Regions from separate parts of the Paenibacillus sp. FSL H8-0122 genome, predicted to be linked through region 2. Evidence: riboswitches for the same ligand, from Rfam matches in the RefSeq annotation. Region 2 holds a riboswitch; each other region holds the start of a gene.

The links. A riboswitch is a leader RNA that binds a small molecule or an ion and turns the genes downstream of it on or off. The one in region 2 is predicted to bind cyclic di-AMP.
Region 1: it holds a riboswitch for cyclic di-AMP, as region 2 does, so the genes downstream of both, NSS64_RS28145 (C40 family peptidase) here and NSS64_RS11810 (hypothetical protein) in region 2, are expected to answer to the same signal.
Region 3: it holds a riboswitch for cyclic di-AMP, as region 2 does, so the genes downstream of both, NSS64_RS25940 (hypothetical protein) here and NSS64_RS11810 (hypothetical protein) in region 2, are expected to answer to the same signal.
Region 4: it holds a riboswitch for cyclic di-AMP, as region 2 does, so the genes downstream of both, NSS64_RS11300 (APC family permease) here and NSS64_RS11810 (hypothetical protein) in region 2, are expected to answer to the same signal.

Annotation. Positions count from the first base shown of each region.
Region 1 covers NZ_JBBOTB010000001.1:6,586,836-6,591,045, reverse strand. The annotation lists gene NSS64_RS28160 (c-type cytochrome) at 1-180, opposite strand, end outside; gene NSS64_RS28155 (GNAT family N-acetyltransferase) at 308-793, opposite strand; gene NSS64_RS28150 (C40 family peptidase) at 1,049-1,540, opposite strand; cyclic di-AMP (ydaO/yuaA leader) riboswitch at 1,545-1,687, opposite strand; gene NSS64_RS28145 (C40 family peptidase) at 2,076-2,504, opposite strand; cyclic di-AMP (ydaO/yuaA leader) riboswitch at 2,562-2,700, opposite strand; gene NSS64_RS28140 (hypothetical protein) at 2,913-3,746, opposite strand; gene NSS64_RS28135 (M1 family aminopeptidase) at 3,756-4,210, opposite strand, start outside.
Region 2 covers NZ_JBBOTB010000001.1:2,673,048-2,677,257, forward strand. The annotation lists gene NSS64_RS11795 (MarR family winged helix-turn-helix transcriptional regulator) at 132-581, shown strand; gene NSS64_RS11800 (arsenite methyltransferase) at 635-1,441, shown strand; gene NSS64_RS11805 (arsinothricin resistance N-acetyltransferase ArsN1 family A) at 1,463-1,957, shown strand; cyclic di-AMP (ydaO/yuaA leader) riboswitch at 2,304-2,467, shown strand; gene NSS64_RS11810 (hypothetical protein) at 2,673-3,140, shown strand; gene NSS64_RS11815 (3'-5' exonuclease) at 3,160-3,693, opposite strand; gene NSS64_RS11820 (TetR/AcrR family transcriptional regulator C-terminal domain-containing protein) at 3,690-4,210, opposite strand, start outside.
Region 3 covers NZ_JBBOTB010000001.1:6,071,988-6,076,197, forward strand. The annotation lists gene NSS64_RS25930 (glutaredoxin family protein) at 1-109, shown strand, start outside; gene NSS64_RS25935 (WD40 repeat domain-containing protein) at 217-1,548, shown strand; cyclic di-AMP (ydaO/yuaA leader) riboswitch at 1,788-1,957, shown strand; gene NSS64_RS25940 (hypothetical protein) at 2,092-2,547, shown strand; gene NSS64_RS25945 (hypothetical protein) at 3,055-3,252, opposite strand; gene NSS64_RS25950 (family 43 glycosylhydrolase) at 3,574-4,210, opposite strand, start outside.
Region 4 covers NZ_JBBOTB010000001.1:2,561,467-2,565,676, reverse strand. The annotation lists gene NSS64_RS11300 (APC family permease) at 75-1,892, opposite strand; cyclic di-AMP (ydaO/yuaA leader) riboswitch at 2,021-2,181, opposite strand; gene NSS64_RS11295 (disulfide oxidoreductase) at 2,408-2,842, opposite strand; gene NSS64_RS11290 (DsbA family protein) at 2,839-3,603, opposite strand; gene NSS64_RS11285 (sensor histidine kinase) at 3,697-4,210, opposite strand, start outside.

The sequences.
Region 1 (4,210 bases), 3.9 Mb from region 2:
GTGGCAGGAGATACAATTGGCCTTCACTGTGGCTTCTGCGCCCGCAGCGTCCAGCACAACCTCCGGCATGGTCGGTTTGTTCTGTTCCGCCACCTCGGATTTACCGGGTAAGGTAAACATTAAGATTACTGCAAAGGCACAGGCGGCAAAAAACAAACCGCTCATGATCCATTTCTGCATCTGCATCCGTCCCTCCATGTAAGCTGCTGACTCCATTATAGCGGATGGTGAAGCGTTATCATAGTATGTGTGTCAAAAAAATGAACACAAATGATCCATTTTTTTGAAAACACCTCATTCTCCGGTGCTATTCCTCATAGACCATGCAATAAAAAGGCTTATTGCCCGTCGGGGTACGGCGCTCATAGGTATCTGTTATGGTGAACCCGCATTTCTGATAGGCGCGGATGGCGCGCTGGTTCCAGGTCAGCACCTCCAGATCGATCTCGCGTTCCGGGTAACGGGCCTGTGCTGCCTGCACAATAGCCTTCATGAACAGATGCCCCATTCCATGACCGCACAGATCGGGCCGCATTCCGACTCCAAGCCGGACTACCCCCTCCATCGGAAAGAGCTGGGCGAAGCCGCACAGAACGCCTTGTCCGTTCACTACCGACACATATTGCTCGCTGCGCAGCTGCGGGTCTCCGAACTCCACGCCCAGCGCCTGCATCTGCTCCCAGGACATCCAGCCGTAAATATTATACGGAGGCTTGTAGCTCCACTCACAGATCTCAGCGGCATGCTGCGGCTCCATAGGCACCACGTAAAAGGTTAGCGGGGAGCTAATCATTAGGGGAGGCCTCCTTCCAGGGGAAATCAATTTATTCTTATCATTCTTTATATTAATTATATACAAAAACAGCGAGTTTCGACGCAAATTCCTTGCGGAAATACAGAAACTTGACAAACGCCAAAATATATTTTCCGAAAGTGCAGAATCGGTGTTTTACAAATATAGAGACGGGTAAGTAATTTTATAGACAAAAAAAGCCCTTCTCCAAGATTTCGGCAAAAATCTCGGAAAAGAGCGTTAGGTTACAAAGGATTATTGTACATCATCGTTGTCTTGGGAATCCGAAGCTACAGTCTTGTAGGCATCTGTACTCATGATTCGCTTGGCGCCAACGTAGCGGTTGACGTAATAGCTGTCACTCAGCGAACTGATGGTTACACCACGTGAGGAAGAGGCATGGGCGAATTCGCCGTCACCAACATAAATACCGACATGGGATACGCCCTTACCGCTTGTATTGAAGAATACAAGATCGCCCGGTCTCATCTCGTCACGGGATACAGCAGAGCCCATCTGATATTGGGAGCCGGATTGATGGGGCAGGTTAATGCCGATCTTATCAAAAACATACATTGTAAATCCGGAGCAATCAAACCCGTTAGTTGATGTACCGCCGGACACGTATTTGGTTCCGATGGCTTTGTCGATCACTTTATCCATTTTGGAATCCGCGAAAGCGCTTCCTGCTCCGATGGTGAAGATAATGGACAAGCTTAGTACTGCGGCTGCTAGCTTCTTCTTCAAAAGTAAATACCCCTTCCAATGCCTACGAGGTTAGCTTAAGGGTTCGGTTGAAGGTCCCCTATGACCCCTCTTAGAATAGGAGGTCAATTCACCCAAAGTGGTTCCCCCGTTTCCCTAATTCATTAGGGAACTCGGCACGACTGTTGATTAGGATTAGCGGTTCATTCAATACATGACAAAACCTTTGTTAAAAGCGATTCAATAATTACAAAAATGTTACTAAAAGATCACTGCGATAATTGTAACAAAGACTAAGGCGCTTGGCAATCACTTATAACATATTAATGCATCTTTTTTGCTGTTTTTTAGAGTTATAGCCCTTTCGAAAGACTCATATCTATGCGCAGGGGTTAATTTATATGATAATTTCTTTATTTTTGCAAGAAAATGCTGTTTCAAGGCTGCGAATTCGGTGTAAAAGGTAGAATAAGGAAAAGGAAAAACCCGGAAATGATTACGGCAATAATCATCCCGGGCTCGTATAAGTTACATTTAGTTGTTAGAGGCTGAAATATTCGGGGTATGCTTCAAGGGTTCAATCGTAAGCGACAGCTTGGTAGGCTGTTGTGCTCATTACTCGTTTGGCGCCAACGTAGCGGTTGGCCCAGTAGGACTGGCTCATCGAACTGATGGTTACACCACGTGAACTTGAGGACTGTGCGAACTTCCCGTTTCCAACATAAATACCGACATGGGACACTCCGTTACCCAGAGTATTGAAGAACACGAGATCACCTGAACGCAGGTTGCTCTTGGATACACTTGTTCCAACTTTGTACTGTGCTTTGGAGGTGCGGGGCAAGGTAAGCCCGACATTCTTGAACACATACTTGGTAAATCCGGAACAGTCGAAGCCGCTGGTGGTTGTGCCTCCGGTTTTATACGACGTTCCAATGGTTTTTGAAATCACAGTATCCATTTTGGAATCTGCGAAGGCACTGCCCGCTCCGAGTGTGAATACCATCACAAGACCCAGCGCTGCTGCGGTGCATTTTTTCTTGAAATTCTGACTAATCAAAAGATGTACTCCTTCCAGGGCCTGCGAGGTTAGCTTAAGGATTCGGTAGAAGGTTCCCCTATGACCCCTCTAAAGCGAGATCAATTCACCCAAAATATGGTTCCCCCACTTCCCGGTGCAGGGAATTCGGCGTTTTGTGCACCAGAACAGTGACTTATCGGCATAGCTTAAATTGCAATAGTTACGGAAGATTTTGCTTGAAAGATTACAACTTTGTTACTACTGGTACAGCCATCATTGTATCAGAGGATTTAGCCTTTTGCAAATGCTTTTGTCCTCCGTTCAAGCAAAAAAGAGTCCTGCTCCCGGATAGAGGGGCTGTGACTCTCTTTAGTATGCCGCTTCAGCAGCTTATTATTGTGGAAATGATTTACTGGACCAGAGGTGGTACTGGGCAGCGATCCCCCACATATTGAACAGCGTGGAGGGCAGCGGAGCTGCCTGGCGGAGCATAAGGGCCGGCAAACCGGGATAGAACAGAGCAGAGGCGCTGCAGAGCAGAATGACGGCCAGGCTTCCCGCCCCCAGAACGATGGATATACCAATGGAAGGCAGCAGCACCTTCAGGCAGATCAGCAGCGAGGAGAACATACCGGTACCTGCGGTATAGCCGAACTGCATATAGAGCAGAAGCTTGCGGACAAGGAAGAGATAGAGCAGCCAGCCCAGTACATAAGGCACCAGCTTGAGCAGGAGCTGTACATCGAGAACGCCGCTGAGCAGATGACGGTACATACGCGGAAGCAGCCAATAGAGCGGCAGGAGGGTTAGCGCCCATTCAACGAGGCTGAACACCAGCACCGGCAGCCCATATTTTCTCATTCCGGGAAAAAAGAACAGTCCCCGCGCTCCGGCGCGCTCCTGGTGAAGCTCGTGCAGCAGCCCTGCACGGATAAAGGGAGTCACCAGCAGCCTTAGCACTGTCAGCGCAAGCAGCATCCACAGCCAGTGCTGGACGGCGGGGTCGGTGCGCAGCGCGGTCTGCCCCTCGATATAATACAGCAGCCTGCCTATTCCGCTGCCGCCGGCGTTCGCATCCGGGTAGCGGAGCAGGACGGGGACAACCGCGCTTTTAATGAATTTGTACAGGAAATATCCCCAGAACAGCCGGTAAATAAATAGCAGGATCAATATATAGAACTGCTCTTTCATGCTGATCCAACCGCGGGCAATTGAGCTTTTCACCATTCCTTCACCTCACCAGACAAGAGTTCCGAGCAGGGTTTCAAGCAGAGTTGATGCACTAAGCGTCCAGCGGGAGAGTGTACGCGGCTCAAGCTCCGCCATTCTGAAATTATTAAGATGCCTGCTCTCCAGCAGAATGGAATGCCCCGGATCAATCTCTGCGGAGACCAGCGGCGCTTTATACGTTAATTCAAAGGAGGTAGCCTTACCCTCGCCATTCCAGTATTGCTGCACCGTGTACCCGTCTGCGAAGGTGAATTTCACGGGAACATCGGGGTACAGGCTGCCCTTATTGCTTACATCGACCACAGCGCTATAGCGGCTCCCCCCGCTGTCGCTGTTGTCTTGTTTAACCGTAAGCCTGATATCGTCAACTGCGAAGTCGGGTGCCCCCCCGCTATAGACATACCGCTCAAAATACGTCTGCCAGGATTGCTTGGTCACTTTCTCCACAACCTTCTGGAAGT
Region 2 (4,210 bases):
TGAATCTCCTCTCTTCGTATATAAGACAATACTTATATTCTAATACCTTTATCATCAATTATCAACTAAGCAAAATTTATATTTGCACTTTGCAACTAAATGCAGTATAACTAGTTCAAGAGGTGAAAACAATGGAAACTCCAAGAGAACTACTCCAAATTATGAGTCGGCGTTTAGGATTACTCAATAAGGATTGCTGTAGCGTAGGAGGATGTAATCTTTCCGCTACCCAAAGTCATCTGTTATATGAGATCGATCGGAGTCACAATCCTTCCATGCAACAAGTCGCCGAAACACTTGGCACAGATATTACAACCTTCAGCAGACAAGTTCAATCTCTGGTGAAAATGAATTTGGTTAAAAAGACATCTGATCCCACAGATCGAAGAATTTATAACCTGTCACTCACTCCTGAAGGTAAAATGGTAGCTACAACTATTGATCAACAAATGAATGAATACCTGAACGAGGCCTTCTCACACATGAGTGAGTTTGAAGTAGAAACATTACTACGGTCCATTAAGCTTTTCAACGAATCTATGGGAAAACTCAGCAATTGCTGCGCACCCGTAAAAGGGTGACCTTCTCTTTTACTTGTATATTGCAAATTATTTCAGCTAAGGAGTGTATAATCATGAGCAAGCTTACTAATGATCAAATCCGCCAAAATGTACGGGGCCGCTATCAAAAGATTGCTGTAAGAAACGTTGAGACTTCCCCATCCAGCCGAACTTCTGCTGACAGCAGTTGCTGTGACTCCCCATCTGATTTCAGTGCCATATCTGCTAAGTTGGGATATTCCAGTGAGGACCTCGCTTCAGCTCCCGAAGGCGCAAATTTAGGTCTTGGTTGCGGTAATCCGCAGGCTATTGCTGAACTGCAGGCGGGTGAATATGTTTTGGACCTTGGGAGTGGCGGCGGATTTGATTGTTTCCTGGCTTCCCGGCAGGTAGGTAATGAAGGCCATGTTATAGGTGTGGATATGACACCTGAGATGATCAGTCGAGCAAGAGATAATGCCCTTAAAGGTAAGTTCAGTAACACTGAATTCAGATTGGGCGAAATAGAGTATCTTCCTGTCGCTGATCATTCGATCAACGTCATTATCTCCAACTGTGTAATTAATCTCTCCCCAGACAAACAGCAAGTATTCCGTGAGGCTTATCGTGTTCTTCAGCCTGCCGGTCGTCTTGCCATATCAGATATCGTAACTACAGCTGAGCTTCCTCCTGAGATCAAAAATGACCTGGATGAATTATATTCGGGTTGTATCTCAGGCGCCTCTTCCATTGCCGATTTGGAGATCATACTTCAGGAATGCGGCTTTACTGATATCAGCATTGAACCAAAGGACGAATCTAAAACATTCATTAAAGATTGGGTTCCAGGTGCGAACGTTGACCAATACATCGTCTCTGCTGTAATTAAAGCGAGAAAGTAATCTTAAGGGGGTGTTGATATGATCAGTACATTAACTGTCCGTCAGGCCACACCTGAGGATATTGAAAGCATTCTTCGTATCTACAATCAGGGGATCGAGGACCGGATCGCTACACTTGAAACAGAGATGAAAGACTCCTCATATATGGAATCATGGTTCAACGATCACCAAGGCCGTTTTAGCGTTTGGGTTGCTGAACGCGAAGGTGCAGTCGTGGGCTGGGCCTCACTGAACCCATATTCTCACCGTTGCGCGTATAACGGCGTCGCTGACCTTTCTGTATATATTGATCGAAGCTTTCGTGGGCAAGGTGTAGGCAGCTCCCTCCTAGAGTCCATACACAAGGCGGCAAAAGAAAATAGCTTTTATAAAATTGTTCTCTTTACCTTTCCGTTTAATGAGAATGGTCAAGGCTTGTACCGGAAGATGGGCTACCGGCAGGTTGGTGTATTTGAGAAGCAAGGATTGATGGACGGAGCGTTTATTGATGTGATGATTATGGAGAAGCTACTATAAAAATGAAGATCAAAAGGAGAAGTTCCATCCGCAAACGGAGGAACTTCTCCTTTTGATCTATTCCTACAATCTTACTTTCATGGAGGCTCCGCATATCGGGCCTGTAAACAGGAGGATCTTAAACATTATATCTGATCTTAATATCATGATTAAAGAAGCATTAAGATTCATTTAGCCCCATTTAGGTTGCATTAAAAAGTTAATAAATACGCGATAACTTCAGAAAATCGGGGATGAATGCTAGATTACAAGGGATTTTCTTCATTTTTATATCCTATAGAGTCTTATTTAGTCTCCTAGAGAACTTTCAGCATTTTACAAACAGTGATGCTCAGCGTAAGATTCCTTTTAACAAATGCTGAATTCCCGTCAGGCGGGAAGCGGGGGAACCAAATGGCTGTGACCAGCCGAAATGGGGTGAATCCAAAGAAGATTGAACTCTTCACTGGTAGGACGACTCTCACCGTCCGAATCCGTCAGCTAACCTCGTAAGCACTGGAGAGAGCCTGCATTAACCATGCTTTTTTGCTGCGATCCCGCAAAACCTTTCCATTACACTTATCCATCGTACAGAAAACCAAATATTCCGTTTGGCTTGAGCATGCTGCTGTATGTGAGAATGAAACTGAACTGACAGCCTATGTAGCCACAGCTGAGCAGACCCATAATCTGCAGCGTTATATGAAATCTATAGACAACCTAGGAGGCATTATTCATGATTAACGCCAGACTGTCACGAATCGAGTTGTTCGCATTTAGCTGCCGCCCTTCCTTCCTGCATATTTCAGAGCCTTACGGATGCTGGTATGGGGTGTTGAAGTTAACCTTCGGAGGACAGATCAGCTATGGGAATTGCATTCTTTGTGCGGGTGACAATGCGGTGGATTTAATCAAATGGGGCTCTTTTCTGAAAGAGATATGTCATTGTACTGCAGAAGAAGCCACAGAATACGTCCGGATGCACGGACAAGAATGGGCTCCCAATCAACTTAACATGATCAAGACTGCACTCGATAGTATGTTCATTCAAAATGACCAAATCCGAATGAAGGTAGGAGCCGGATCGGAGCGGTATCGCCATCAAAGGACAGAGCAAAGAATCCATTCAATTAATACGGTGAAGAGTCATCTGAATCCAACCATTTTATTTGCAGAATCGGTATCCTATTATTCACTGCTATAGACATGATCAATTTAAATTATCAAAACTCCAGTTGATCAAAAATCTTAACGAAGATTTTCGCAATGTTCTTGGCATCATCGATACCTCTATGGTGAGTACCTTCAAGCGGCAATTCAAGCATAGTCAAGGCTCTCTCCATGCCTACGCCCCGCTCCCTGCCAATCATCCTCCCGTGCTGATGCTTGAGACTGATATGGTTATCCGTCCATTCACTTGCGATTTGATGTAGTGAACAGTCCTTCTGCAACTGGTTTTTATCATAAAACCCCCAGGAGCAGAGGACATGAGGTTCATTGCCTATCCACTCTTGGAATTGACTTATTGCCTGCGGAAAATACATTGCAGCATCCACATCCGCCTGAGAGATGGAGGTAAGCCGCTTACAAAAATCAGAAAGCTGCGGGCTTAATGCAGGCTTGACAAAAATTTGGAACTCGCTCACAGTCTTGAGCCTTTCATTGAGTTTTACGGCTCCGATCTCGATAATTTCGTTTTGTCTTTTGCGGTCATTTTCCCAACAAGTGGCTTCCAGATCAAAAATGATATAGTTCATACCTGCTCCTTTTCTCTATAACCATTCAGTTTGTCATACAACATTTGCGGCATGGCCCGGAGTGTTCGGTCATTCTGCTCTTCAGGAGTAACGTGCGGTTCACTGAGCAGCCAATGTCTGGTCATATTGGAACAGGCATAAGCATGGTAGTTCAAGGAAAATTGCAGATCTTTCATTACAGGAGCTTGCGCGCCTTGTGACAGTGAAGCCAGAAACAAATTTGCCGGGTATGTCTGGGAATGCTCCAATAGGGAATTTTGTCCACTGTCCATCAGGACTTTTTTATAAAATGCTCTTTTCTCATTAAGCTTTTGAAAGAAAAGAGAGGTGACTTTGCTCCATGATTCGTTTGCGTTTTCCGCCATCACTTTATTCAAATCCGAGGAGTAAATCCAATTGACCAATTCATATTTATCATGGAAGTGATAGTAGAATGTCTGGCGGGGAACGCGGCAGTGATTTGCCAGCATGGTTACCGTGATTTTCTTAAAAGGCACGTGATTTAATAGCTCAATTA
Region 3 (4,210 bases), 3.4 Mb from region 2:
GGAGAAGCTGGGCTTCATGGGCATTCCAGTCACCGTATCCGGGGACCGGGCGGTCAAGGGCTTCAATCTCCCTGAGCTTCAGGAGCTTATGGATGCTGCTGTTCTGTAATATACGCAAAGGTGCTGTCCTCTCAACAGGAGCAGCGCCTTTTTTTTGCGATTCATCGATGAAATAACTGTATATTTATATATATCTGGAAAAGGAGGCTTGATCCTTTGAAATGGCTACAGGATGAGCATGCCGCCAAATGGCGTGAAGAAGGACAGCGTTATGTGCGCGACGTCAATCAATTCGTACATAAGGGCCTGACAGAAGGCTGGGACACAGCGGGAAATGAACCCGCAGAGGATACACGCGGGGCCCTCGCCGCCAAAATCTATAAGATGATTCGAGGAGCTAATGAGCACGGTGAGATTGCTGAGCTGCGGGAGCAATTGCCGGCGGCAACGTGGCCGCTGGCCGGGCACTTTCAACATGAGATGCAGGCGATTCGCGGTATCCATTTCATAAGTGATGATGCTGTAGTGTTCAGCACCGGCTCACCTTGGGAGAAGAATGCAGTTGTGGCTGTACATAAGGATGTTATTTCCGTATTCGACGAATTAAGCCTGGTTGGGGCATCTCCTGACAATCAGTTCTATGCACTCGCGGGCACGCAAGGGATTACTATTCTGCAATCCATGAACAGCGCATTACAGGGAGAAGTAGTGGCCGAGCTTTCGTGGCGGGAGCTGAATGGAACGATTCAAGCGCTGGACCCGGACTTTACCGTTTTGAACATAGACCGCCTGGATCAGGAGTTACCCTTGGAGCAAGTTATTCCTTTTAACGACGGTCAAGCGTTATTGCTTGTTACAAGTCAGGGGATTATCCTGGTCCAGCAATCGCAGGAGAAGCCATGGGAGGTGAAGCTGCTGCATCCTGACCTCGAAGAATATAAAGCAGATGAGATGGAGCATATTGAGATCGACATGCCGCATGGTGCTGTCTCTCCGGATGGAAGATGGGTTGCCTATGGCAGCCAGGGCAGTGATCATCTTTTATATGACACAGCTTCAGGACAGGTTCACTTATTCAATCCGGAATCCAGTTACCCGCACTATACTATATTTACGAAGGACCAGCATAGTGTATGGTACAATGCCTGCCACTTCTACAATGGCGTTACTCTTGCCGTGTCCCTTGAAGATCTAGAAGCAGGCAAGCTCCTGCCAGATCAGGAATATCCGGTCGTTAACGGGGAAGCCCGGGTGTATGCGGCGGCAGCGCTGAAGGACGGTGTTGTCATTGGCGATGCCTATGGCTACTTGAGGCTCGTTGATGTAGAGGGGCGGGAGCTGTGGCGTTATTATGCCGGAAGCACCATTTCCGGATTAGCTGTCAATCCGGATGAGACCATGCTGGCCGTGGGGACTTATGGAGGGATGCTGCATTTCCTGGACCTTCATGCCACTGAACGCAGCGACTATGAGATTACAACAGGAACCGTTCGTGAGGTGAAGCGGATTATTGTCTGGAAGAATCAGAATGGGCCGCTTTGGTGGTGAGCTGATACATGGGGAACCCTTCTTCTCCGCCGCCGTCTGCCAAAAATAAAAAACGGCGATTGAGCGAGATAAATGGCAGATAATCTGCTACATATATGAGTTTTCGCTTCCATTTGCATAACCAGTCAGCCATTTGCTGAAAACAAGGCGAATAGCACTCTTTTCCATTTTTACAACCCCCCTCTGAAGAGAGTATGATTCGTGTTGAAAGCAAATGAACGCATTCATGAAAATGAGCATATGCATGCACGCTGAATTTCCGTCATGTGGAAAACGGGGGAACCATCCGGCCGTCAGGCCGACTTGGGGTGAATCCGAAGGAGAATGCCACGCGCAGGTCTCCGGCAGGTAGGGCGACTCTCACCGTCCGAATCCGACAGCTAACCTCGTAAGCGTAAAGAGAGAGCCCTGATCCGCCACGCTTTTGTGCCAGGCGTCTTAAGCCTGTTACCCACAACCGCAGGCAGAGGTCCTCCTCTGCCTGCGGTTTTTTGCGCGCTGGAATGAACTGCACAGTATAGATTCAGGAAGGAACGTGACCACATGCCTGACCCCTTATCGCCCAAACTAACAGCCGCTGCCGGATACAACCCCTACACCCAGCAATATAGCGGTCCCGTCTATGCGCTTAGCTGCCTGCTGCTGGAGCAAGGCGCCCGCGCCGAACAAGCTGCAATCGCCACCTTCGTAGCACTCCATCCACTATGGCTGAAGGGCAGCCTCTCAGGGGACGGCGCTGCTGCGGCTGCCTACAGAGAGTGCATCCGCCAATGTGCCGTGCTCGCCCGGGACCGCAGCCGCTGCGCTTCTCCGCTGCTTAACTGGGACGATCACGTTGCCAGTGCCTTGTGGTATGGCATCCAGCTCCCCCTGCCCGACATCAGCCAGATTCTGGAGCGCAGCATCCCCGAGCTAAAGGCCCAGCTTAGAGGAATACGCGAACAGATGGCAGCCGCACATTCAGCCTTGCCTGCGGTCCACCGCCCTTCAGCGGGGTGAGACTGGGAATAACGCAGGTTGCAGGACGAACGAGGATGGATGTGGCGGAATTGGTTGGATGTGGCGGAATTAGGGTACGGATGCGACAAAAGGAGATGGTTAGCGGGCCATGCGGACTACAGATCCGCTATTTCAGCAAATGGGACCATTCCGAAGGCCATGCGGACTGAGAGGCGCTTAATTAACCAATTCCGTCTCATTTTGCGCTCCATACAGCCCTTTAGCGTCCTCTCAGTCCGCTCCGGGAAGATAATCAGTCTTTTTCACAAAATAAGGGCCGCTGAGTCCGCACCCCCCCCACAAAGTGGGGCTTTAGCGTAGGTGATGACTCAGGTACTTTTGCGGGGACCCCAAAACATATAAATTCTATCAAATAAAGCCGCAGCATCCGCCGCGACTTAATCCTTGACTCTCAGCATCAGCACCCATACAGTGCCTGGCTCACCTTACATAGCTAACCATCCCATGCACTGATCCTGTCTCCGCCGGCCGTTCACTACATAGAACTCAGCTCTTGCCCTTGCCACCCTTGCCGCCCTTGGCAAACCGCCAAAAAGCCATACAGCAGCCGAGCAGTCCGGCTCCCAGCAGAAGGGTCTGTAACGCCCCCAGCCAAGTCGACTGATCCGAGGGGATCAGGCTGCTGACAATAATGAGCGGGATAGAAACCGCGACCAGCACGGGGGTTTGTCTACTTTTCTTCACAACCATTCACCACTCCTAAAGACTAATACTACTAAGGTACACCATCTCCGGCGTTTTCACCAGTTCAGGGTCCGGGTAAGCAAGACTCCAGGGAATGATCGTCACATGATTTAAAGGATTCCGTATAATCCAGCACCTGTTTAAATGTCAAATCCTGTAGATCGACATTTTGGGGTGATCCAGTGGAAAATCCTCCTTATAAAATTTAATATTTATTAGTCAAGTCATTAATATCGTGTGCTCTTTCAATTCATTATAAAATGAATAACCCATCCTTAAAAGAATGGGCTTTTCTTACTCAGAAGAGTCTTTTTCGCACGATTAGTAATTCTTCACGCCATAATAGTCAAAATCAGCGAAGGAGTCATGCTGGTGAGCATCCACGGAACCAATGAAATTGAACAAGCCTGTAAACCCGCCAATCTCCCCCGGCTCCCCGTTCACGCCTTCATCCGACAAATAGAGAACATCGATATTTTCTACAAAAGCTCGCCAATCCCCGTTATCCCCGAAGCGGTAAAGGATACTCGCGATGCCTGCATTATAGATAAGCTTGAGCTCCGCTGTGTCTTCAGGGACTGGAATGTAATTGTGGACCAGCTCGATGCGCTCTCCCAGCTTGGCCTGTAGTACATACAGAACGGTGCCCTCTGATTCGGAGTGGGTCAAGTGAACATACAGCCAATTATTAGAATCATAGTATAGCCCCATACCGGCCGTTTCCGAGTAATGATCGGGGTGGAACTCCACCTTAGTTTGCACTTCATAATGAAGGGAGGTTGCACGCGTGGCCATAATCGCCGGATGGATCTGCGAGAAAAAAGAATTCTCTCCATGAATGCGTAAGTAACCCGGACGTTCAACCGTATTCACCCATGCCGCTTGCTGGTCCCGGTACGGAGTCAGAAAATGAAGATCATATTGCTCCTGATTAAAATCATCAAATACGTCATGAGAG
Region 4 (4,210 bases), 110 kb from region 2:
AATAACTTATAATAACGACCAAACGGCCGTCTCCGCATCAAGCAGAAACAGCCGTCTTCCTATAATCTTCTATATTATTTATGCAGATGGAAAGGAACCGTGGCGATGACAATGTCCTTCTGATTCATCAGATAGGAGCGGATGAACAAGCTGGTCTGATTATGCAGCACCGCCTGCCACCAGTGCTTGGTCACGAATTGCGGAATCAGGACGGTAATATGATCCGTTGAAGAGGTCTTCCACTCTACTGTATCGATGAACTTCACCAGCGGGCGGATAATGCTGCGGTAGCGGGAGCGCAGGACAATCAGGCGTACGCCGGGGTTCCACTCCTCCCACTTCTGCTCCATCTTGTGAATCTCTTCTTCATCGAAGCCTACATATACAGCGACCACATTATCCGTCAATGACTTCGCATAGCTGATCGAATGCAGTACAGCGCGAGTCACACCGGCGACCGGAACGACTACGGTGCTTCCTTTGATACAAGGCTTATCGGTAGCCGGACAGATCCGCAGCTGATCGGCAATATTCATATAATGGCGGTGAATCCGGTGGAACACGATGATAACAACCGGCAGGAAGATGAAGGCCATCCACACGCTGGAGAATTTAGTGATTATGAAAATCAGGGTGATCGTTAATGTAGTGAGCATCCCCACCGTATTGACGGCGAACTTGCTCTGCCAGCCTTTCGGCTTCGTTCTGTACCATTGGACCATCATGCCAAGCTGCGACAGCGTGAACGGAATGAATACCCCTACTGCATATAATGGAATGAGTCCTTCCGTATTCCCGTGAAACGCCGCTACCAGCACAGCCGACATGACACCGAGGAAAATAATGCCGTTGGAGAAGCCCAGCCGGTCGCCGCGCACCATGAAGGCATGGGGCAGATATTTGTCTTTGGCGAACATGAACGCCAGCAGCGGGAAGGCCGAGTACGCCGTATTGGCTGCCAGGAACAGGATAACCGCCGTAATCCCCTGAATGAAGAAGTACAGTCCGCCGCGGCCGAAGGTAGACTCTGTAATCTGTGAGACCACGGTTGCCTTCTCATCAGGCATGATACCGTACCAGTAAGCGAGCAGCGTAATACCTGTGAACATTACCCCGAGAATGAGGCCCATGAGCATCAGCGTTTTGGCTGCATTTTTCTCCGCCGGCGCTTTGAAGTTAGGAATGGCATTAGAGACTGCCTCAACCCCGGTCAGAGCCGAACAGCCGGAGCTGAAGGCCTTCAGCAGCAGGAACATACTCACGTTCGATACCGCCGAGCCAATCTCAGGAACATGGGCATGGGCACCGCCGGTCATATATTTGAAGACCCCCGAGATGATGAGCACGAAGATGGAAACAACGAACAGATAGACCGGGATAGCGATGAAGGAGGCCGATTCGGTCACTCCCCGCAGGTTAACAATCGTTAAGAGCACGATAACAGATACCGCTATGAGGACAGTATGATTATGGAGATTTGGAAAAGCTGAAGTGATCGCATCCGTCCCCGCCGAGGCGCTTACCGCCACCGTCAGAATGTAATCCACCAGAAGAGAGCCGCCGGCCAGTAAGCCGGTATGAACCCCGAGGTTGGTTTTGGCTACAATATAAGCACCACCGCCCTGCGGATAAGCAAATATCGTCTGCCGGTAGGATAGAATCAGAATGGCCAGCAAGCCCAATACGGCTAATGCAATTGGCAAAGAGTACCAGATAGCGGTGAACCCGGCGGCCACCAGTACAATCAGAATTTGTTCTGTTCCGTAGGCTACAGACGAGAGCGCATCAGAAGACAGGACAGCCAGTGCTTTCACCTTGGATAACTTTTCATGATCGAGTTCGTTCGACTTCATCGGACGCCCGATCAATAGTCGTTTTACCTTGCTTACCATTGTAGTAACAGTTCCTCTCTTGGTTAAGTTGAAATGGGCTTTCCCTGCGCTGTTTTCATAAGTGGATTTCATAAATGCAGGCACCAAAATAAGCATACGGAAATGATCCGCATGCCTAATGTGCATGGTCATTATCCCACTTGTGGCTTACGAGGTTAGCTGGCGGATTCGGACTGTGGTAGCCCTACGGTTACAGGCCCTTGCGGCCCGCTCCGATTCACCCCTTTTGGCCTTGGCCAAAGTGTGGTTCCCCCGTTTTTCCTTCCGGAAAATTCAGCGCATATTCAACTTCTCACAAGGACTAATATTAAGCTACAACACGTCTTCCGTAAAGCGTGGAAACAAATGAAAAAAGAATGAAAAGCACTCAAAACAACCAAATCCATCATCCGGTATGTCTTGATCTTTCATTCTCTTTCATTATCCCTTTAACACGTGAATTTACAGGGTTTTTGCATATTATTTTTTGCTAAAATTAAGGGTATTCTCTTCTCTTCCTTCTGCCCGTCAGCTTCTTACTCAGCAGGCTCTTCTTTGCGTCCTGTCCAGAGCAGAATGGAGATTAAGGCAAAGGCTATAAGTGCAAGCAAAGGGACTGTTACAAAACCGAACCAATTCAGATAATCCTTATTGCATGGTACGCCGATGGTACAGGGAAGCACCTTGCTGAGCGCCGGAATTTTCTGCTCCGCATAATGATAAATCGAGATGCAGCCGCCGATTAGGCTGAGCGGAAGCACATAAGGAATGATCCGCTTGTCCGCCCGGTAGGTGGCAATTCCCAGCAGGAACAGCTGCGGGTACATGAAGATCCGCTGGAACCAGCACAGCCTGCACGGTTCGTAATGCAGGACCTCACTGAGATACAGGCTTCCCGCTACAGCCACCACACAGACGAACCAGGCCAAGTAGAGACAGTTACGCCGGCAGAAGGCAGAGAAGGCGGTCATTGGGCGGCCCCTGCTCCCGCTGCTGCTGTTGCTGCCTGAATCTGGGCGTCAATCGCCTCCATATTGAAAGGCTCATTCACCTTGATTCCGTTCACGAACAAGGATGGCGTATTCGTTACACCCGCATCCGTGCCCACCTGAATATCCCGCTCCAGCTCATTTACATAAGTACGCTCGTCAATGTCCTTGCGCAGCAGGTCATAATCCACCGGCAGCTCCAGCTGCTTGGCGAGACTCACCAGGAAGTCAGGCGTAGCCCATTCCTCCTCTTCATTCCCCTGATTGGCATAGATCGCATCGAAGTACTTCCAGAATGCTTCCTGGTTCTGATGATACACCGATAGGGCTGCCAGGGAGGCCGTTCTCGAATCCTTGCCGATGAAGGCCAGATTCACGAAATAGAAGGCTGCTTTATTCTGATCTACATAGCCCTGAACGATCTGCGGCTTGATGACACCGGTGAACTGGGCGCATGCCGGACATTTGAAATCGCCGAATTCCACAATTTTGACCGGAGCATCCTCCTTGCCCAGCCGCATCATTTCACTGTAATTGAAGGCAACAGGCTTGCTGTCTGAGCCTGCAGGCGAAGAATCCTTGGAAGCAAGCATGAATAAGCCTACAAAAATAATAATGACGATGGCCACCGTACTCACGATCAGAATTCTCGTTTTCTGCTTCTGCTGCTCCTGCTCTGCCCTGCGCTTCTCCTGCTTGCTCATCTGGGGAGCCGTGACATTGTTCTTTTTTGTTTTGCTCAAAGAGAGTTCCTTTCCGTCCTCAGGACTATCGTGATAAAAGAATAGTTACTTTCAAATTATATAATGTTAACTCTCTTGTTGGCAATCGCTGTCTTATACGGCTTCATTCTCGTCTGCTGACTCCCCTTCCCCTGTATCCTTGCCGAAAAATACCTCCGGGGAATGCTCCTGCGACTGCAGCTTAATTCTGAAGAAGAATTGTGTGCCGCCCCCTTCTGCCGGTTCTGCCCAGATTTCTCCTTGCATCAGGTCCACCAGCTTCTTGCAGATCGCCAGGCCCAGACCCGTGCCGGGGTACTTGCGGGTATGCGACCCGTCCACCTGCGAGAAGGACTGGAAGAGCAGCTGCAGCTTATCCGGTGAGATGCCAATGCCGGTGTCGCGTACCATGAATTGCAGCGCCTGAGCGGTCTCCCTGACGCCATAGGACTCCACTTTAACCGTTACCGTGCCGGATGGCGTGAATTTCACCGCATTGCCGATCAGGTTGATGAGAATCTGGCGGATACGCGCAGCATCCCCGGTGAACTTGTCGGGAAGTCCCTCCTCGATCAGAAGCTCAAGAGATAACGGCTTGTCTTGTGTGCTCACCATGAACAGGTCCATA